2 regions of the Bacillus sp. WC2507 genome follow, and region 2 is predicted to be linked to the other one. Evidence: riboswitches for the same ligand, from Rfam matches in the RefSeq annotation. Region 2 holds a riboswitch; the other holds the start of a gene.
What was found. Region 2 has a riboswitch for preQ1 ahead of queC (7-cyano-7-deazaguanine synthase QueC). Riboswitches for the same ligand answer to the same signal wherever they lie in the genome.
Positions count from the first base shown of each region.

Region 1 (11,490 bases), 230 kb from region 2:
TACTTGGAACGAGATGGTCGTATTTGCATTGGGGTTTATTGGATCAATTGCTATGCCATTTGCTGGATTTACATTAGGGAGTGTATTCCCGTTTACTGTAACACTATTAGGAATAAAAGACGTCCCGTTTGGAATTACATCTGTAAATATTACATTTGATGCAAGTGTGTTCCCGCTATTCGTTAAAGTAGTCGTGTACGTAATAATATCATTTACATTCGCAAACTGTTTATCTGCAGATTTCTTAGAGGTAATCGTAGCGTTATTAATAGTTGTTTGTACAGTGTTAGAAGCAACCATCTGCATTACAGCAGGTTTGGATGGATCGTACGTGTATTGGAATGTTGTGCCCGATTGATTTGTAATCGGATTTACAGCAGGGATACTTGGTACAAAAACCTGGAATGCAACAGTACGTGATGAATTTGCTCCTATCGTACCAATTAAAATGCCATTAGCAGGATTTGCATTAGCTATAGGGACACCGTTAATTGTTACAGTATTAGGAAGGAAGATGGTACCAGCTGGAATGCTATCTGTAAACGTTACATTAGAGGCAGGGATATTGCCGTTATTCGTTAAAATTGTTGCATAGGTTATGATATCGCCAACATCAGCGGAATTTGTACTTGTTAGTTTCGTAGCAACAATATTAGCGGTGTTAATTTGTGTCATTACTATATTGCTAGTAGCATTTTTAACAATAGCAGGTAAATTTGGATCGGCGATAAAGCTATATTGAAATGTAGCACTGTTTTGCGCTGGATTTGGTGAAGGTAAACTATTTGTACTAATTTGGAAAACAATAGTTGTAATTCCGCCTGCTGGAATCGTACCAACTTGAAGGCCAACATTTGGATCCGCACCTAGCTGTAAAGCACCACCTATAAAAATACTATTTGGTACAAGAGTTGTGCCAGGAGGTAGTATATCGGTAACAACTACATTATTTGCTGGAGTATTCCCAGGATTGGCTAAGGCAATTGTATATGTGATTGGTTGCCCAACATCTGCGATAGTTAAGTCTACATTTTTGAAAATAATTACATTTGCTAAATTAATTTGTGTACTTACAGTATTACTTAAAGATGTTTCTATAGTTGGTGGATCACCTGGATTTAGAATAAAGCTATATTGTGTACTAGATGAATTTATTGTTGGATTTTGTACTGGTAAAGAGGTGACAGTTACTTGATAAGAGACGGTAAGTGAGCCGTTAGCAGGAATGGCAGGTAACGGAACACCTATATTTGGATCTGCATTATTTTGAAGTAAACCGTTAATAAGGAAAGTGTTTGGAATAAAGGTAGTGCCATCTGGATTTGTATCTACGAAAGTGGGACTATCAGCAGAAACACTTCCTGCATTCGTTAAAAGAATGGTATAAGTTAATATATCTCCAACGGTAGCGAACTCTCGATCCACCGTTTTTGCCGAAATGACATTTGCATCGTTTACTTGAGTAAATGTAGTGGTTGAAGTAGTGTTCTTACTTACAGGTGAAGCGTTTGGATCAACGATAAAGTTATAGGAGATGGAAGCGCTATTTGAAATAGGATTTGGGTTTGGAATGCTAGTTATTACTACTTGGAATGAAGCTGTAATTGTAGTATTAGCATTGATGCTACCAATATTGATGCTAGCTGGTGTAACACCTGGTTGAGCAACACTGTTAATCGTAACACTGTTTGGTACAAAGGCAGTACCATTTGCAATTGAATCGGATAGTACTACATTGTTCGCCGCAACATTTCCATCGTTTGTAAGAGAAAAGGTATAAGTTAATACATCTCCAACTTCCGCAAACGTTTGATTTACAGACTTGTTAGTATGAAGATTTGCTAGTCTAATTGTTGATGTTACAGAATTAGAATTTGCTGTTTTCGACGTCGGTGGCAGACTTGGATTTACAGTATATTGATAAGAGGCGAAAGCATTATTAATGATAGGATTTTGGGCGGTAATATTGATGACTGTTACTTGGAAAGAAAGGGTAAAAGTAGCTCCGCCAGGAATTGTGCCGATAGGTAAGGCAATGAGAGAATCTACATTTTGCAAAACGCCGTTTAGTGTTACAGTACCAGGAGTCAATATCGTTCCATTTGGAAGTGGATCTGTTAGTTGCACGTTAGTTGCAGCTGTATTTCCACTGTTTGTAATAAGGATTGTATAACTTATCGTTTCGCCAATTGTGGCAAATTGTTTGTTTGTTGATTTTGTTACTGTTACATTCGCGTTGTTAATTTGAGTGGAAACAAGATTAGAAGAGATGTTTTTTGTAACGGGTGATTGGCTAGGATTTACAGTATATTGATAAGAAGCGCTGGATCCATTAGATACGACATTTGACGCAGGTATTGTGTTTACTACTACTTGAAATGAAATATTTTTTGTTGTACCAGTTGGGATAGATCCAATGTTCACACTATTAGCAGGATTTGCTCCAACTTGTGTCGTGCCATCTATTGTTAAACTGTTAAGGACAAAAGTGGTTCCGTTAGGAATGACATCTGTAAAAATAACATTGTTCGCATTCGTATTACCTGTAGCTGTAAAGGCAACAGTGTAAGTCAGTGTATCGCCAATATCTGCATAGTTTTTATCTACTGCTTTTGCCAAAGTTACAGTAGCATTATTCACTTGAGTAGAGACAATATTCGTCGTATCAGTCCCACTTACTGCTGGTTGATTTGGTACAGGAATGTATTGATAAGTTGTTGTACCGCTATTTAATATTGGGTTTGTTTGCGGGATAGAAGGAACGAGTACTTGAAATGAAACAGTAGTCGTAGAATTAGCAGCAATAGATCCAATTGATATCCCATTTGCGGGATTTGCCCCAGCTTGAGTAACTCCGTTAACAGTTACACTCCCTGGAATGAAAGTAGTCCCACTTGGAATTGGATCTGTATATATAACGTTAGTTGCAGGGATATTTCCTATATTAGCTAAGGCAATACTGTAAGTTAACGTTTCGCCAATATCGGTAAAGATTTTGTTAACTGATTTTGTGCCATTAATATCTGCAAGATTAATTTGTGTTCCTGCAGAGTTGCTTGTTGCGAGACCGTTAAAGGTTGTTCCTCCGGCAATTGGTGTATATTGAAAGGTAATATTAGCAGTGTTAGAGATAGGGTTTTGATTTGGAAGAGAAACGACAGTTGCTTGGAAAGTTACTGTACGAGAAGAGTTATTATTAATTGTTCCGAGAGATATACCAGCGGCAGGATTTGCATTTGTTTGTGGTACGTTATCTATCGTCACGCTTCCAGGTATGAAGGAAGTGCCGTTAGGGAGTATGTCTGTAAAAGTAACGTTATTAGCAGGCAGAAGCCCGGTATTAGGGATAGTAACGGTATAAGTGAGAACATCTCCAATGGCAGCGACACTTTTATTCACGTTTTTCGTTGCTTGTATATTTGGTGAATTTATATTGATTTGTAAACCGACTGTATTTAACATATAGGCATCTCCGTTAGTTGTTAAACGGATTGCGGCGGAAACTTGTGAGTTTGTTAAATAAGGAGAAATATCAATGGAAGTAATGTCCCAACCTTGCCGGCCGGCGGATATATTTGTGCTTGTAGAAGCACTTTGATTTCGTGTTCCAAATGTCCCAGTTGTATCTAAATTTCCAGCAGCATTATTAACTTGGGAACCGAAGAAATTATTTACAGCATTATTTGGCCCAGATAAAGCATTTAATGAACTGAAATTTGGTCCGAATAATGCTTGATCTCCAGTTAAATCAGCATCCCCTTCAGTAGAACTTATAAACAATCTCCCGCTTACAGGTCCCCCGGCAGGTGTTAAAAATCCTGAGACAGATACATCTGCACTACCAGTTTCTACAGAAACACGGTTACCAGCTACGTAAATTGTTAAATTTCTTGCGGGTAAGGAACCGTTTTGATAAGCGACAATGAGCGTCCATCCAGAAGAATTGATAGCCCCGTTAGAAGCATCTAAAGGATCTACAAGTCCAGGAACGGAACCTGTTGTATAGGATCCAGATCCAGCAGCTTGCACGAGTGATGTTACATCTGCGGATCGTGTATAAAATCCAAATGTGACAGATCCAGAAACGAATGTTTGATTTGAAGCTGTAACAGCTGAAGGAGTAATCGAGTATGTTGATACAGGTGTTGTGAAAGAAACAGGATTCCCTAAAACACTCGTAATGTTTTGATCACGAGATAAGTAGTTTCCGCCCCAAACAAGTTCTGCGTAAAGAATAGTACTACCAGCAGGAATATTTAAAATAGCGGTAGAACTATTTTGTGTATAGTTTAACGTAGTACCAGCAGGAAAAGTTGTGACTTGTAAAGCGGTATTCGTAGTTATAAACGCTCCAATTGCACCGATTGTACCAGCACGGTTTTGATTACTAATTTTACTTAAGCCTAAAGTGTTTCCTGTAATAGCGAGTGCGCCGTTAGTGGTGGTAGAAAATCGATTTGTAATTGGCATGTTGTCACCTCATTTACAATATAGTCTTGGTCAAAATAGGATATGTGTGTGACAAATAAAGGGAAACATGTACGAGTTGATTTGATAATAATGATTTAAATGTCTAGATAAGGGGATGAAGTATGCTTGAATTGGAAATTAAGGTGGAGCGTCTTAGGGACGAACAAATAGGCGATATTGTAGCATTATCTTCTTATATTGGCTGGGATTATAATAGAGAAGAAATCGAAACGATTTTTAATTCAGGTATTGTATACGGTGTGTGGAATGAGAGGAAGGAACTTATTGCGAGCGCTGCAATTATATTATATGGAGAGACGTTAGCGTCTATCGGAATGGTAATTGTACATCCAGATTATAAAGGAAGAGGAATTGGAAAGGTAATAACGGATTCATGCGTTAAAAGCGTATCAACTCGAACTCCAATTATGCTTATTGCTACGGATGAGGGAAAGCCTTTATACGAAAAGTTAGGGTTCAGGGCAGTGAGCGATGTTTCTAAATACATATGTAACTCATACAATGCGAATCATAAATATGCAGGAAATGAAGAATATATGATGGATTATGAAGAGGGGAATTTAGAAGAAATAATAAAAATAGATGAATATGCATTTGGAACAAATAGAAAAGAGTTTTTAAAGAAAAGAATTATACAAAGTGAACAGTGTATCGTTGTGAAGGGTAAGGAACAAAATGTACTAGGATATGGTTTAAGCGTACAAACACCAGAAAATAAAATAATAGGACCAGTCGTTGCTAAAAATGATGCGATGGCAATGCGAATTGTTCATCATTTAGCAAGAGATCATAATGGTAAATTGAGAATTGATGTACCAAAAGGAAAGAACAATTTTATGAAAGAATTAGAGGTTGCTGGTTTTAAAAAGGTTAATACACCACCAATTATGATGAGAAATAGTGATCAATTATTAAAAAGGAATAATGGGCTCTATAGTATTGCAGCACAAATTTTTGGGTAAAAAAGAATCCTTTCGTGAAAAGGATTCTTTTTTACAGTTAATTTAATCACGATATTGATCATGAATAGGTTGAAAAAGGTCTTCTTCGACATCTCTAACAACTGAAAAATGATCAACGTTATAATGCCCATGTAAAATTTTATTGTGATGACCAATAATTTGCTCTGCAGACAACACGTTAGAATCAGTGGTTGAATGACCGTTTTTAATTAATGTGACGTCAAAGCCTTGTACAGTTGCTGTTCTAACAGCAGTGTCAATACAATGTTCTGTTTTACATCCACCAATAACAATATGATTAATATTTTCTTCTTTTAAAAGTTCAAGTAAAGAAGTGCCATAGAATGAATTGGTTGCTGCTTTATTAATAAGGGTCGCAGACTGAGGTACTTGAATTTGATTATGTACTTCAAAGCCCACGCCACTACCAGAAGCAACATCGATATCTCTTACGAAAATAATAAGAGCATTAGAATCTATTGCTTTCTGTACAGCTGTATTTAATGTAGATAATAGCTCGGTTTTACGAAAAACCTCATTTTCTTGCTCATTTCCATCCATTAATTCTTGCTGAGCATCGATAATTAATAGTGCTTGTTTCATCGTGTCTCCCCTTTAATATGAAATAAGTTCCACTGTACATATTCCGTTAGATTGATGGGAAATCCTTCATTGCAAGCGAAGTAGACGATAGATTTACAAAGTTGTCAAATAAATTTCATTCTCTTAGCGTGTAAAAACATGTATGATAGGAGATGGAGAATTTTTGAGTAGGTGGGAATAACATGCAAACAGTAGAAGATTATCTTTCATTCTTACATACGAAAGGATTTAAATTATCAGAGGAAGCACAAGGATTTATTATGTTCGGACAAGGATATACTGGTGCGTCTGATGGAATTGTGAACGCGGCAATAGAAGCGACAATTAAACATCAATTACAGTTTGATGGGAGTTATTTTGTTGCGTTATTAGAACGATTGAAAGAAGAAGAAATTACAGATAAAAAAAGCGCTAAGGCTTTTATGCGGAAGTTACAAGGGTAACTTCACGCAGCCTGCGCTTCTTTTTTTGTTTTGGAAGGTAATTCAACAAAAACCATGCCTAGGAAAATACATAGGCATCCGATAATAGCAGAAATAGAAAGTTGTTCGTTTGCAACGAGAACGCCTGTTAATGCAGCAAATACGGGCTCCATTGCGAAAATAATTGCTACTCTCGTTGGAGAAGTATGTTTTTGTGCTGATGTTTGGATGAAAAAAGCAATGGATGTCGCGAATAAGGAAGTTAGAAATAGGGCGAATAAAAAGGAAGAATTCGTCCATAGTGCTACTGAAAATAATTTTTCCCAATCTTCAAACAAAAAGGCGCAAATAGAAGAAAACATACCGACGGCTAATACTTGTGATGTGCTTAGTAATAAAGGTGATATTTTCTTAGAGAAGAAGCCGTTAACAAGAATATGGGCAGCAAAAGCTACTGCACAGCCGAGAACGAGTATATCTCCAATGTTTAATTGAAAAGAATCACCCGCCGTTAATAAGTATAATCCTGCTGTTGCTACAGCAATGCCAATTACGATAAAAAGGGTAGCTTTTTGTTTTAAAAAGATAAAAGACAAAATTGGTACCATAACGATACTAAGCCCTGTTAAGAACCCAGCTTTTGAAGAAGTTGTATAAAGTAAGCCGAATGTTTGTAATACATAGCCAACACATAAAAAGAATCCAACGATTAGTCCAGCGAGGCTACTCTGTTTTATATCTTGTTTTGAAGTTTTTTTTGAGAAAATCAGTTGAACGAATAATAAAATAATTCCGGCGAATAAAAAGCGAATACCATTAAAAGTAAATGGACCAACGAAAGACATTGCATTTTGAACGACAACAAACGTAGCTCCCCAAATAAAAGAGACAAATAATAAAGCAAGAGGAGCAATCCAATCTTTTTTCACACCCATACCCCCGTTAATTTTGTAAGATAGCTTTTCTAGCTAATTCATCAGCGACTTTATTTTGACTACTTGGAATCCACTTAATAAAAAAGAGATCGAAACTTTTTATGTACTGCAGTGCTTCCTCTAATAGTGGTGCAAACATTTTATTTTTTGCGTATTCTTTTTCAACAGCTCGCTCAACAAGTTGCGAATCTGTACGAAATGAGACAATGTTATAATTATGCTCCGTGCAATATTTTAATGCCGCAAGTAAAGCGTGGTACTCTGCTTCATGATTGGACATTGTCCCAAGGGGCAATGATAATTGTACAGCTGGTTGCACCCCTTTAATAAACACCCCTGCACCAGAAGGACCAGGATTTCCTTTTGATGCACCATCAATATATACTTCAATCAAAATGTGAAACCTCCAAATGATAAGATGATCCCCTACTTAAATGTTTCTTTGAAGTAGGGGATAGAGTAACTTAGCCGATTGTAATACTATAACGACATGTAAATGTTTCATTCGCTTGTAAAGATTGAATTCCTTTTTTTTCCTTAAAATCTTTTGCTGGATTTATTTCATCAGCAATTCCGTACCAAGGTTCAATACATAAGAAAGGTGCGTTCTCGCCTGGTGTCCACACGCCGACAAATGGGAATCCGTCAAATTCTACTTTTACAAATTTATCATGTTTATGAGAACGAATAGAGATTTCATCCGTATTCATATTTTCAAAAATAAGCGCATCATTTTTAAATAAATCGTATGTAAGTGGTAATTCATTCGTATTTTCAGCGATTAATTGCTTTTTACTTGAAAGATAAGGTCCTTCTAATACGCTTGTTTCTAAGCGTTCAGAACCATTAAATGCTAAATGATAATCTGTAAATGATTCGCCCTCTAATAAGGGGAAGTTGAAACCAGGATGTGCTCCGATTGAGAAGAACATCTCTTTTGAAGCAGGGTTATGTACTTCATATGTTACATGGACGATTTGTCCGTCTAGCTCATAAGAAACGAGTAATTCAAATTCGTATGGGTATTTTTTTAATGTTTCTTCATTACTAGTTACAATATAAGTGATTTTCGTTTCACTTTGTTCTTGTACAGAGAATGTAAGATCACGAGCAAAGCCGTGTTGTGTTAAAGAATATGGTTTACCATCTACGTAGTATGTATTATCTACTAATCGGCCGACAATTGGGAATAAAATTGGTGCGCGGCGCCCCCAATAAGTAGAATCGCCTTGCCATAAGTATTCAGTGTTATCTTCTTTTAAGCGAACGCTTTGTAATTCTGCACCTTTGTCAGAAATGGAAACGATCACTTTTTCATTTTGAATTGTTGCTGTCATGAAGTGAAACCTCCTAAATCTTTCATATGTTTTATTATACGTTGTCTAAAAGAAAAAAGGTAGTTCATGATAGGAATCTATTGACGAAAGAGTGTGTATTGCGTAGAATATAATCTTGTTGCTTAAAAAACGAATAACGTGGTTCGAAACCATCCCACGTAAAAAAACTAAGGAGATTTTGTCATGAATATTAGAACATTAGTCGGTAATGGTATTTTAGCGGCATTATATATTGCTGTTTCTATGCTTATTCAGCCATTTGGCTTTACGAATGTACAATTTCGTATTTCAGAGATGTTTAATCATCTTGTTGTATTTAATAAGAAAGCAATTTACGGAATTGTATTAGGTGTATTTTTAACGAATCTCTTTTTCTCACCTATGATCGCTTACGATTTAGTATTTGGAGTAGGGCAATCTATTCTGGCGCTAGTTGCAACGATTATATCTATGCGATTTATTAAAGGTGTTTGGGCTCGTATGATTTTTAATACAGTTATTTTTACAATTACAATGTTTATGATTGCAATTGAACTTCATCTTGCATTGGGGTTACCGTTTATGTTGTCTTGGTTAACATGTGCAGTCGGTGAATTTGTTGTCATGGCGATCGGTATGCCTGTAATGTACTGGATTAATAAGCGAGTACGATTTGAAAGATTTATGCAATAGATGAAAGAGCTATTCCTATAGGGATAGCTCTTTTTGCATGTGATAATATTGAATATAATTCTTCGACTCTTGATAAAATATAATAAAATAAAGTGAGGCTTTCATTAGCTGGATACATATAAGAAGTCTTACATAAGGGGAATCTAGTATGAAATATAAAATTCATTGGTTGTATAAAACAAAAAGCGGTTTGCAGACGGAATTAATGACAGATTATATGAACATAGAAGATGTATTGCAATTTGCGGAGGATTTCGAGAAAACAGGAAGAGTGAAAGAATTATTATTTTACGATGAAATGGATGCAGAATGGTCATTAAAGGAAATGAAGAAGCTGAGCAAACAAGTGGAGGAAGAACCCCAAGAAATACTCGTTTATTTTGATGGCGGCTATGATGTACAGACGAAAGAAGCTGGAGTAGGTATATGTGTATACTATAAAAAAGGAAATACAAAATACCGAATTCGCCGTAATGCATATATAGAAGGTATATATGATAATAATGAAGCGGAATATGCGTCATTATTATACGGTATGAATATACTCGAGGAATTAGGCATTAAGTATGAAGCAGTTACACTTCGCGGTGATTCTCAAGTGGTATTACAACAATTGGCCGGGGAATGGCCTTGCTATGATGAGCATTTAAATCATTATTTAGACCAAATTGAGCAAAAAGCGAAGCAAATGAAATTAAAACTTGTATGTGAGCCAATATCTAGAAAACAAAATAAAGAAGCACATCAATTAGCAACGCAAGCATTAGAAGGAACAGTTATCGATAGTCATAAAGAAATAACCGAATAGAGAGGTGCAACGGTGGATAAAAAGCAACTCATTACAGAGGTAAATGACTTATTAGAAACATATTGTGAAGGGTGTTTTTTGCGAGAACATAATCGGAAGACAAATAGTAAATATTACGCCCATTCATTTTGTATACGTCAATGTACAGTTGGAGAAACATTGAAAAAGTATGGAGAACAGTTGTCATAAAAAACATCCAGAGAACATTCTCTGGATGTTTTTTTAATGCTTCGCTTCATTTAATTGATGCTCGCACTTGCTTAATTTCTTTTCCTCATTCATTAGAAAGGGCTCGTCTAAATCTGTCGCAACAGATTTCATAATTTCAAGCTGAGAGCGAGCTTCTTCTACAGCAGTAGTAGCATGCTCTAATGTATCTGGATCCATTGAAATTGTCGCTGATCCTACCATTTTTTGTGCTGTTTCTACACGGAATTTCACTTCTTCAAAATCATTTACTTCTGATCCCATTATTACTTCCTCCTTTGTATATTGCGCATTTCACATAGTTTTTGCTCTGTAAAACGGAAATATACAAAGGAATAACAAAGGAGGTTACCAAGTAAGGTAACCTCCTGTCATATGTTGGATTAAAGTTTTACTACGTTAGCAGCTTGAGGTCCGCGGTTTCCTTCAGTGATATCGAAAGATACTTCTTGGCCTTCTTCTAAAGCTTTGTAGCCGTCACCTTGAATAGCAGAGAAATGTACGAATACATCGTCAGCGCCTTCCATTTCGATAAATCCAAAACCTTTTTCGTTGTTAAACCATTTTACTTTTCCTTGCATGTTACAATTCCTCCTAAAAACATTTGCTTTTTTCATTTAGTGAAATTCATTTAAAAGATAAGATAAACTAAAAATGCTATAATCTTGAATATTCTGCTAAATGATTAATTTAAATATACACGAATTGGTAGAAATTAGTCAAGTAAGCGATTTTATTTTTTTGTATTTTTAAATAATTTTTCAGCCGAATTTTTAAATAGGTATAGGACAGGCCGAGTATGTAATATTCTTAATTGAATGCTATACATAATGAGGTGAAAGAATGAATGAGTCTTATTTATTAGATAATGAAGGAATGAGAACGAGAACTGACATACCAAATTGGGTTACAAAAGAATTTCAAAATTTTTCGAGTGTCGTGCTAGAACCAACTTTCCCGTGCTATTTCGGCTTAACAGCTTTGAAAAAGAATGAACTTCGTTATTCATTTCTTTCTCATAATGATTGGAGTCATTTGCCACATACAATGTTA
Region 1 is NZ_JBQXPN010000001.1:4,062,028-4,073,517, reverse strand. It holds gene ACUN28_RS21460 (DUF7507 domain-containing protein) at 1-4,470, opposite strand, end outside; gene ACUN28_RS21455 (GNAT family N-acetyltransferase) at 4,593-5,453, shown strand; gene ACUN28_RS21450 (cysteine hydrolase family protein) at 5,496-6,056, opposite strand; gene ACUN28_RS21445 (DUF6123 family protein) at 6,239-6,499, shown strand; gene ACUN28_RS21440 (DMT family transporter) at 6,502-7,407, opposite strand; gene ACUN28_RS21435 (reverse transcriptase-like protein) at 7,421-7,807, opposite strand; gene ACUN28_RS21430 (aldose 1-epimerase family protein) at 7,878-8,750, opposite strand; PreQ1 riboswitch class I at 8,883-8,927, shown strand; gene ACUN28_RS21425 (QueT transporter family protein) at 8,934-9,422, shown strand; gene ACUN28_RS21420 (ribonuclease H family protein) at 9,571-10,230, shown strand; gene ACUN28_RS21415 (zinc-finger domain-containing protein) at 10,243-10,419, shown strand; gene ACUN28_RS21410 (DUF2564 family protein) at 10,453-10,701, opposite strand; gene cspB (cold shock-like protein CspB) at 10,821-11,018, opposite strand; gene ACUN28_RS21400 (YqcI/YcgG family protein) at 11,281-11,490, shown strand, end outside.
Region 1: it holds a riboswitch for preQ1, as region 2 does, so the genes downstream of both, ACUN28_RS21425 (QueT transporter family protein) here and queC (7-cyano-7-deazaguanine synthase QueC) in region 2, are expected to answer to the same signal.

Region 2 (11,490 bases):
TTCAGAAGAAGATTTTATTGTTGTGAATTGTATGTGTGAGCCAGTATTTGAAAATGAAGAAAAACCAGCTGCGGAATCATTTATGCATGCGGATATTTATAAAAAAAGTAGTGCAGAATGTATTTTACAAGTGCAGACTGTAGATAGTCATTTAATATCAGAGTTATATGGAGAAGAAGGGGAAGTAACATTCGATAAACGTAGCGTGGAACGTGTTTTTGGAAAAGAAGGTATAACAGAAATGACAATTCCCATTGTAGAAGATGAGAAAAAATTCGCTGATTTATTAGAAAATAATGTGCCGAATTTTATTGAAGGTGGAGGAGTAGTTCTTGTTCATAATTATGGCATGATCGTGTGGGGGAAAACTCCAGAAGATACGAAAAAATGGCTAGAGGGTATAGAATATTTAATGAATTACCATGTGAAATTGTTAATGATAAAAGGTGCCAAGAGTTCTGTTATATAAAATGTTTGTGATTTCGTTACAAGTCAATAAATAAATGAAAGCGTTTTAAAAATAAATTTACTCATAAAATATAGGTCTCCTTATTATATATAGATTACATGTTGACATGTAAGGAGGAACATATTTTGCGAGTTAAATATCATTTTCTGCCAAAACAGCAAGTAACATTTTGCAAAATAAACGATTCAGGTGAAGAGGCTTTACACATTATGAATGAAACGGGATTTCGAGCAATCCCTGTATTAGCAGAAGATGAAAAGAAATTCATGGGGATTATTTATAAAGTAGATCTTTTAGAAAAGAAGTGTAATAGTGGATTAGAGAAATTAAGTACGGAACATATGCTGGAAGATTCCTCTGCATTTATTTTTGAAAAGGATTCTTTTTTCAGAGCATTTTATGTTATTCGTCGTCTTCCATTTTTAGCTGTGCTAAATGATTATAATGAATTTGTCGGTATCTTAACGCATTCTAATATATTTGATGTTATTGAAGATTCATTCGGTATGCGGACGGGTGGTTATATATTAACAATTGCAACACAAGATTGTAAGGGAACGATTAAAGAACTTGGGACATTGTTGAAGGCATTTAATATCGGTGGATTATTTACGCTAGATAACGGGGATCAATATATTCGCCGTGTTATCGTAAATATAACAGATGAGTTAAATGAAAAAAAAATAAAGAAATTAATTGAAAAAATAGAGAGAAAAGGATTCCGAGTGAGTCATGTAGATTATATTTAAGTTAAAAAGGAGAGGTACCAATTTGCTATATGCAGATTGGTACCTTTTTTAGTTTGAATAATGAATCCTATTTTGAAACAGGAGGCGGAGATAATGCTAAATCAGATAAAAAAATAAAATCTGCATGTTCGCGAATTTGAGGAATAGAAGTTTCTATAACACGGGATGTAATTTCACCTGGAGGCCCAACATGTCCGATAGCTACCATAATCGGCTTTTCTTGAAGTTTTTTGATGAGTAATTGAGCTTGTTTTGAAATATGTGCCGCTGTATACACATCATCAAAAAATAATTGGTTTTCAATAATAGGTACTCCTAATTCTTTCCCGATTTTTGGGACAACACTCTTAGGATTTGTTTTGCTATCTAAATAAAATAAACCGTGTTTTTTACAAGCTGCAAGTATAAGGCGTACAATTCTTTCGTCCGCGGTCACTTTTGATCCCATATGATTGTTCATCCCAATTGCATGCGGTACTTCTTGAATTGCTTGTTCGAGTCGGTTATTTATTTCTTCGTCGCTTAAATCAGTTGTAATCGCTTTTGGTCCAAGCCATTCTTTTTTACCTTTAATAGGTTCCATTGGCATATGTATAATAACTTCGTGTCCTTTCTTATGAGCCGCTATCGCATCTTCCTTTGTAGAAGGAAGAAAAGGCATAACGGCAACAGTCAGTGGAATAGGAAGTGATAACATTTTATCAGTTCCCTTCATATTATTGCCGAAGTCATCAATGACAATAGCTACTTTGTTTGTATGGGCCTTTGCTTGAACAGGGAACAAGAAGGATGGTAAGAACATAGTAAACATAAGCAATGCAATCGTATATTTGCGCATATAAATATTTCCTTTCTATTTTATCCCGCTATTTGCGGGCAGTAGGGAATGAACAAAATCCCCAATGATTAAATTTGCACTTTATCAATCATTATTATGTTTTGCGTTTTTATATAAATTAAACAAAAAATGTCGAAGAAAAGTATATGGAAAATAGAGAATCCGCTATTTAATTGGTATTTGTAAAAAAAGAAGATGAAAAAAATGTCTATTATTGCGAATGTATTTACAAAGATAGAATAATTTGTAATAATTCTCAAAGTGAGGGTAAAGATTTGTAAATTACAGGGAGAAAATGTTAAATTTTCTGATTCTTCAAATTCAAATATGATTAAGTAGTTAAAAGGCCAATGGAGAAGTGAAGTTGAGAGCAAGGAAGTATAATAAGGGGGATATGAATGTTTACTGTAAAAAGGAAGTACACATTAGAAAAGCTTTCACGTGATATTCATATAAAGCGTGAAGAAATGATTCAATTAGGTTTAACGAGTGGGTTAAATAGTATGGAGACAATTCAAGTTAGTCAAGAATTGGACAAGCTTATTTTACAGTACCAGTGCTATAAAGAAAAACAAACACCCAAATGGTTATCAATTATAAAGGTACCTATTTTTCAAATTGGGTATGAAGGAAAATCGAGTAATTTTTGGCGAATGCTTGTGGCTGGTTTTATGAAATAAGTATAATTACCCTTTTGGGATAAGGATAATTATACTAGGTGTAACGGAATTTCGATATGAACTGTCGTTCCTTCGTTTTCTATACTGTCAATAAAAATATGCCCATTGTACATCTCTACAATTCGTTTACATATGACAAGTCCAAGACCTGTTCCAGTATCTTTATTAGTAAAGAACGGATGAAAGAGGTGTTTTTGAATATGTTTTGGAATCCCTTTTCCAGTATCTATAATTTGCAATTGTGCATGTGTTTCATTGTTTGTTACGGAAATAGTTAGTGTGTCACCAGAAGTCATGGCTTCAATTGCATTTTTTGTAATGTTTAAAACCACTTGTTTCATATGGTCTTTTGAGCAACGTATATGAACAGGATGGTCTGGCAAATGTAAATGGAATACAATGTTATGTAGATTCGCCTCAGATTGAATAATCAATGCTACCTCATTTAAAATAGTTCTCACATCATATGTTTGTTCAATGATAGCGGTTGGCTTTCCAAGAATAAGAAATTCGCTTACAATTTCATTAATCCGTTCTATTTCTTGTTCAATGATGGAAAAATAGAACTGATCTTGTTCATCTTTATATTTTTCTTTTAATAGAGCGACGAGTCCTTTAATTCCGGTAAGAGGATTACGGATTTCGTGGGCTGTACTAGCTGCAAAAGTTCCAACCAATTCAATTTTTTGTAGTTCATTTTGTTGTCTTTCCAGTTTTGTTTGACGTTTTAACAACATATATTGAGCAAGTAAAAATAAAATAGACATTAAAAATAAAGTAGCTATACACTCTATTGAAACCCACTGGTATAAAGTTTTTTGATGGATAGGCAATGGAGAAACAGAGACCTTCCAATTTAATCGTTGGAGTGGAGTAGTAAGCATATTAGAATGCGCATCACTTGTTTCGTTATTATCATCGGTTAGAAAAACTACATCATGTTTATCGGTTACTTCAAAATGGTATTGTGGCTTAATGGCATTTAAAGATGATGAAATGTAATCAAAGCGTAAACTTGCTAACAATAAGCCTGAGAGCGCCTTCTGTTTATTGAAAATGGGAGAAGCAATCATAATCGCTTGATGTCCAAGAACACGATCTGTAATGGCTGATGATACAGTTGTTTTCTTCGTTTGTAACGCGTCTTGAATATATTTGCGATCTGAGACATCAACAGGTGGTCGTTCGCCTTCGGATGCGATTGTAATGATTCCTTCTGGTGTAGCGTAATATAGACCAGAAAAGCGTGCATCGTTTCCATCTGTATCATGTACAATTTGTTTCACTCCATTTATATTTCCAGTCTCGGTTCCTACGACTTTTGAGAGCATTTCTAATGCGGAGATTGCTTCACCAAGGTGATGATCTAAATAGTCTCTATATAAAAAGAGAACCGTGTGAGCAGATTGTTTGTTTTCCTGTTTCATTTTATACGAATGATATGAATAAAATGTAGCACCAATCCCTATCGTTGGTAGGATAACAAGCAATATATATAAAACTATGCTGTGGAATTTGACTTTCAAATTTGGTACTCCTTCTTTTTTATTATCATTATATATAAACTATGTTAAAATTGTCATGTTTTTATTCAAGAATCATTCATAATATATTTGGGGAGAGGTAATGAATGAGTGAATACTCATTCGGGAATTACATGAAGTACTAAGCTGTTTTTTTCTTTTTATTACTGAGAATTTAAGTGAAGGGTTGAAAGTTGTATGACATCAAATAATGAACGAGAAGATATTTCTCAATCTTTAAAAGTATTTATTGCATTATCTCGTGTACATCGTTCTGTTATGGATACTACAAATAAATCTATACAAAGTAACGGGTTAAATCCAACTGAATTTGCTGTATTAGAACTGCTATATCATAAAGGCGGTCAGCCACTTCAGCAAATTGGTGAGCGTATTTTAATAGCTAGTGGCAGCATTACATATGTTGTAGATAAGCTAGAAAAAAAGGGACTAGTAAAGAGAATTCCGTGCCCGAATGACAGACGTGTTATATATGCACAACTAACTGAGTCTGGAGAGACCTTTATTGCTTCTATTTTTCCAGGGCATGAGCAAGTTATACATCAGTCTTTTGAAATGTTAACGAAAGAAGAAAAGGATGAATTACTTGATCTATTAAAAAAGATTGGAAAGTATGAAAAATAATAGTATGTTCCAAAGGAGCTTTGGATAAAGAAATCCAAGGCTTTTTTGTTTACATGTAATTATGACAACATCTGCCGTATTTTGCTGAAGAATAAGAGGAGATTTGTAAGTAAGCATTGAATTATAGTAAGGATGTATATAATGGAGAGGAGGCTCGTTCATGTCATTTAAAGACTATGAATATAAACGGCCAAATATTGAAGAATTAAAAGAGAAGTTTACTGTTGCTTTAGAGAAGTTTGATAACGCAAAAACTGTAGAAGAACAAAAACAAGTCATTCATTCAATTAACGAAATTCGCAACGATTTTGGTACAATGGGGAATCTTTGTTACATTCGTCATTCTGTTGATACGACAGATGCTTTTTATAAGGAAGAGCAAGATTTCTTTGATGAATTCTCTCCAGTTGTACAAGGATATGGTACAAAGTATTATAAAGCGTTAATTCATTCTCCATTTCGTGAAGAATTAGAAGCGTATTATGGGAAGCAATTGTTTGCTCTAGCAGAGTGTGATTTGAAAACATATTCTGATGAAGTCGTGAAAGATTTACAATTAGAGAATAAATTGTCTTCACAATATACGCAGTTATTAGCATCTGCAAAAATTGACTTTGCAGGAGAAGAAAGAACGTTATCACAGCTTATTCCATTTATGCAAGGGAAAGAAAGAAGTGAACGTAAAGCAGCAAGTGAAGCATATTACGGATTTTTAGCTGAGAATGAGGAAGAGTTAGATCGTATTTATGATGAGCTTGTTAAAGTGAGAACGAACATCGCTAAATCTTTAGGTTTCAAAAACTTTGTTGAACTTGGATATGCGAGAATGTACCGTACAGATTATAATGCGGAAATGGTGGCGAATTATCGTCAGCAAGTACTTGATTATATCGTTCCAGTTACAACGGAATTAAGAAAGCGACAACAAGCACGTATTGGTGTAGAAAAATTAGCATATTATGATGAAAACTTTGAGTTTGCTACTGGTAATCCAACTCCAAAAGGAGATGCGGATTGGATTGTTAATCATGGGAAAACGATGTATAAAGAGTTATCGGCTGAAACGGATGAATTTTTCAATTTCATGCTAGATAATGATTTATTAGATTTAGTTGCGAAAAAAGGAAAAGCGGGTGGCGGTTATTGTACATATATCGAGAATTATAAAGCACCATTTATTTTCTCGAACTTCAATGGAACATCTGGGGACATTGATGTATTAACACATGAAGCTGGTCATGCTTTCCAAGTATATGAAAGTCGTAAGTTTGAAATTCCAGAATACAATTGGCCAACGTATGAAGCGTGTGAAATTCATTCTATGAGTATGGAATTCTTTACATGGCCATGGATGAAATTATTCTTTGAAGAAGATGCAGATAAATATTACTTCTCTCACCTAAGTTCAGCACTTCTGTTTTTACCGTATGGTGTATCTGTTGATGAATATCAACATTATGTATATGAAAATCCAGAAGCATCACCAGAAGAGCGTAAGACAGCATGGCGTAATATAGAGAAAAAGTATTTGCCGCATCGTGATTATGAAGATAATGATTATTTAGAGCGCGGTGGATTCTGGCAACGTCAAGGACATATTTATAGCTCGCCGTTCTACTATATTGACTACACGTTAGCACAAATTTGTGCACTGCAATTTTGGAAACGTGCAAGAGATAATAGACAAGAGGCGTGGGAAGATTATGTGAATCTGTGCCAACAAGGTGGAAGTAAATCATTCTTGGAATTAGTAGAAGTTGCAAATTTAACATCACCATTTGCTGAAGGCTGTGTGAAAAGTGTCATTACAGAAATTGAAGCATGGTTACATGCGATTGACGACACAAAATTGTAAAAAACATGCGCTTTTTTTCACATGTTTAACATCGACATAATGGGAAAATGATGAGATAATAAAAGAAAATTCAGAATACTAAAGAGGTGTTTCTCATAAGGAGCACCTCTTTTCACCAACAAAAAGGGGGGAAAGAAATATGCTTCAATCTAATATGGATGTGAGTTTAGAAAGTTTGGTGAACTCATTACAGTCTACTCGAAGCACGCTATTATCAGAAATTGAAATGTTAAATGATACAGAAGTGAATGTAAAGCCACGCCGTGATAAATGGAGTATTATTCAAATTTTGCATCACTTGCATTTAGTTGAACAATCTGTCACGTCTGCCCTTGTATATGCTTTACAAAAAAACGAAAGAAACACGACTCCATTTAAAGACCTCCAACTTACGCTTGATCGCACACATAAACGAGAAGCTCCTCAGCAAATGCAACCAACAGAAACGTTAATGAAAAAACAGCAAGGAATTCAATTACTAGAACATTCACGACAAGAACTATTACACGCGCTTCATAGTGTTATAGATGAAAAAGATCTATTTGAAAATGGATTAAAGCATCCTGTTTTTAATGATCTGAATTTGTATCAATGGATTCAATTTCTTGATTTGCATGAACAAAGACATCTTACGCAGTTAAAAGAGGCGAAACACGCAATTTTACAACGATAATTAGGAAGAAGTGGGAGACCACTTCTTTTTTGATATGTGCATAGTTTTCTTTCTTATTTTGGAATACTACATGGAGAAAGGAAAGAAGGAGTTGAAAAGTATGTCCAAGAAAAAGAAAGAAGAAGAGCGCGCTTGGAAAGCACGTAAAGAAAATCAAAAGCCACATGGAAAAGTGAAAGCTTTTGCTGAATTAGTTGAAGGAACAGAAAAAACGTGATGATGATTTCATCACGTTTTTTGTATGAGTGGAAAAGTTAATAAGAAGGTTGTACCGATTCCTTTTTCACTTATAATATCAATTTTTCCATTCATAGCTTGAACAACACTGAATACGACCATCATTCCAAGTCCAGTTCCTTTTTCTTTCGTTGAATAGAAAGGAGAGCCGAGACGTTTCACTTGTTCGGTATCCATACCGACTCCTGTATCTTTTATATATAACTGAATATGCTTATGATCAGGAACTAATGTGAAATAAAGATCACCGCCTTTTGGCATGGCCTCAATGCAGTTTTTTAAAATATTTAACAAGCATTGATTTAGTTTTTGTTTTTCTCCCGCGATAAAAAAAGAAGTGCTTTGCTTTATATAATGTGTACGCACATTTGCTAAATTAGCAAGCGGTGTAATTAACGATAATGCATGTAGCAGTTCTTCTTCTAACTGTAATCTTTGTTCTTTTTCAATACTTGGTTTTGCAAAGGTTAAATAATCTGTAAGAACGTGGTTTGCTTGTTCGATTCCGTTGATGGCAATGTCGATATATAATTTTCGCTCCTGCTCAGTGCATGTATCTGATTGTAAAAGTTGCAAAAATCCTTTCGTTGAAGTTAATGGATTGCGAATTTCATGAGAGATAGACGCTGCCATTTCACCAATTAAATGAAATTTTTCAGCATTCATAAGTTCGTTTTGGAGACGAATTTGAGTTTGTAATATGTGTAGTAAATATAAAATAAGAATCGTACCAAGTATCGTACATAACTCATACACAATAATATGTGGTATATAATCAGCCTTGTTTGTAACCTTTGAAAGGAAGAAAGGTATCCAACTAAATCCGTATGTGAGACTGTAGATAATAGCAAGTGCTATTTTTATACGATTAGAAGTTCGATTGAAAAATTTGTATGTAAATAATAGGACAATAAATAGAAGGATAGAACCGATAAGCGATGGGAAAACACCTATTCCTCCTAATAAGAAGCGGTATATATTTAATACAACTAATATAGAGCCGCCAGCAATAGGACCTCCGGTTAATGTACCGACAATTAATACGATATGCCGCATATCAAATTGAAATCCATAATTTGTTTTTGCTGCGAAAGTGATACATAGTATAGTAACGAGGCAACACAATACAATAAATATTGCTGAATTTAATTTAGGAGAACGTTTCCCTTTTTGATTCCAAAATAAATGGTATACGAGCATTGTAACAAGGATGAATAATATATTTAAAAAGAGATAAATAATAAAGGATTTCAGTGGGATGCCTCCTCTCTTCTCACATTAAATTAATCATACTATAAAATGAAAGAAATGAAATGAGAAATAGCGGAAAAATCAGAAATTTTTTCTGGTAGTATACAATATGTTACAATAAGCTTTGTCAATGAAAGAAGGAATTCCGTGCAATGCACGGGAGAGGTTCGCGAACTCCCTCTATAAAAAACTATGGAAACAACAATATCTTTAGGTATTGTTTTGTTTTTTTATTGTGACAGTTCAAGAACGTTCTTTCTTCTTATTCGTAATAGAGAAGGAGAATGAGTGAAATGAAAAAAGAAAAGGCAGTTGTTGTTTTTAGTGGAGGACAAGATAGTACGACATGTTTATTTTGGGCAATAGAGCAGTTTGCAGAAGTAGAGGCTGTAACGTTTAATTACAATCAACGTCATAAGTTAGAAATTGATTGTGCAGCGGAAATTGCGAAAGAGCTAGGAATTAAGCATACGGTACTAGATATGAGTCTATTAAATCAACTTGCTCCAAATGCGTTAACGAGAACGGATATGGAGATTACACATGAAGAAGGTGAATTGCCATCGACATTTGTAGATGGACGAAATTTACTATTCTTATCATTTGCTGCTGTATTAGCAAAACAAGTAGGAGCACGTCATATTGTAACGGGTGTATGTGAAACTGATTTTAGTGGTTACCCAGATTGCCGTGACGTATTTGTGAAATCGTTAAACGTTACTTTAAATTTATCCATGGATTATCCGTTTGTGATTCATACGCCACTTATGTGGATTGATAAAGCGGAAACGTGGAAATTATCAGATGAACTTGGAGCATTCGAGTTTGTTCGAGAAAAAACATTAACATGTTATAACGGAATCATTGGTGATGGTTGCGGTGAATGTCCAGCATGTCAACTTCGTAAAGCAGGATTAGATACGTACCTACAAGAACGCGAAGGAGCAAACAACTAATGGATAATTTCTTTGGATTTCGCATCGTAGAAAATTTGCAAAAAATGGACAAGGATATTCAGCGTAAACAGCTCAAATATCATAATAAAAGAGTAATGGTCAGCAAGGAATTTACATTTGATGCAGCGCACCATTTACACTGTTATGAAGGAAAATGTAAAAACTTACATGGTCACACATATAAAGTTGTATTTGGAATTAGTGGATATGTAAATGAAATAGGTCTTGCGATTGACTTTGGAGATATAAAAGAAATTTGGAAGAATGAAATAGAAATTTATTTAGACCATCGTTATTTAAACGAAACGTTACCAGCAATGAATACGACTGCTGAAAATATGGTCGTTTGGATTTATGAAAAAATGGCAGAAGCGTTAACAAAAGATAATCGTGCGAACGAATATAAAGGAGCTCGCGTTGAATTTGTTCGTCTATTTGAGACTCCGACTAGTTATGCGGAAGTAAGACGGGAGTGGATGCTCGATGAGTAAAATCCCTGTCTTAGAAATATTTGGTCCGACTATTCAAGGTGAAGGAATGGTTGTAGGACAAAAGACAATGTTTATCCGTACAGCTGGCTGTGATTATAGCTGCGCTTGGTGTGATTCTGCTTTTACGTGGGATGGATCGGCTAAAGATCAAATTAGACAGATGACAGCAGAAGACGTTTGGAATGAGCTTGTAGAAATTGGTGGCGAAAATTTTTCTCATGTTACGATTTCAGGCGGAAATCCAGCATTGCTGAAAAATATTGAGTTTCTTCTTTCTATATTAAAAGAGAATGGAATGCGAACAGCAATCGAAACGCAAGGGAGTAAATGGCAAGATTGGTTACTTCAAATTGATGAGATAACGATTTCTCCAAAACCACCAAGTTCGGCGATGAATACTGATTTTCAGAAGTTAGATGATGTGATTCAGAAACTAGCAGGAAAAGATATTAGTTTAAAAGTAGTAGTATTCGACGATCAAGATTTTGAATATGCAGTTAAGATGCACGAACGTTATCCCGATGTACCATTTTTCTTACAAGTAGGGAATGATGATACAAAAACTGTGGATGATGCGATGCTGATTAAGAAATTATTAGATAAGTACGAGTGGCTGATTGATAAAGCTGTAAATTGTAAAGAGATGAATAATGCAAAAGTATTGCCGCAGCTTCATGCGTTAGTATGGGGAAATAAACGCGGAGTATAATGAGAAGGGATGTTTAAAATGACAGGAAGATTAGATGAAGATTTAAAAGATGTAACATTATTAGGAAATCAAAATACAAAATATTTATTTGAATATAGCCCAGAAATTTTAGAGGTATTTGATAATAATCATCCAAACCGTGATTATTTTGTGAAATTCAATTGTCCTGAATTTACAAGCTTATGTCCGAAAACAGGCCAACCAGATTTTGCAACAATTTATATTAGCTACATTCCAGAACAAAGAATGGTAGAGAGTAAATCTTTAAAGCTATATTTATTTAGTTTCCGCAATCACGGTGACTTCCACGAAGATTGCATGAACGTTATTATGAATGATTTAATTAAATTAATGGATCCGCGTTACATTGAGGTATGGGGCAAATTCACACCACGTGGAGGGATTTCAATTGAT
Region 2 is NZ_JBQXPN010000001.1:4,295,201-4,306,690, reverse strand. It holds gene ACUN28_RS22735 (class II aldolase/adducin family protein) at 1-469, shown strand, start outside; gene cbpA (cyclic di-AMP binding protein CbpA) at 595-1,218, shown strand; gene ACUN28_RS22725 (divergent polysaccharide deacetylase family protein) at 1,286-2,056, opposite strand; gene ACUN28_RS22720 (aspartyl-phosphate phosphatase Spo0E family protein) at 2,455-2,736, shown strand; gene ACUN28_RS22715 (DUF3149 domain-containing protein) at 2,766-4,262, opposite strand; gene ACUN28_RS22710 (MarR family winged helix-turn-helix transcriptional regulator) at 4,458-4,904, shown strand; gene ACUN28_RS22705 (M3 family oligoendopeptidase) at 5,065-6,759, shown strand; gene ACUN28_RS22700 (DinB family protein) at 6,899-7,432, shown strand; gene ACUN28_RS22695 (DUF6254 family protein) at 7,533-7,649, shown strand; gene kinB (sporulation sensor histidine kinase KinB) at 7,661-8,869, opposite strand; PreQ1 riboswitch class I at 9,077-9,120, shown strand; gene queC (7-cyano-7-deazaguanine synthase QueC) at 9,214-9,876, shown strand; gene queD (6-carboxytetrahydropterin synthase QueD) at 9,876-10,367, shown strand; gene queE (7-carboxy-7-deazaguanine synthase QueE) at 10,360-11,076, shown strand; gene queF (preQ(1) synthase) at 11,095-11,490, shown strand, end outside.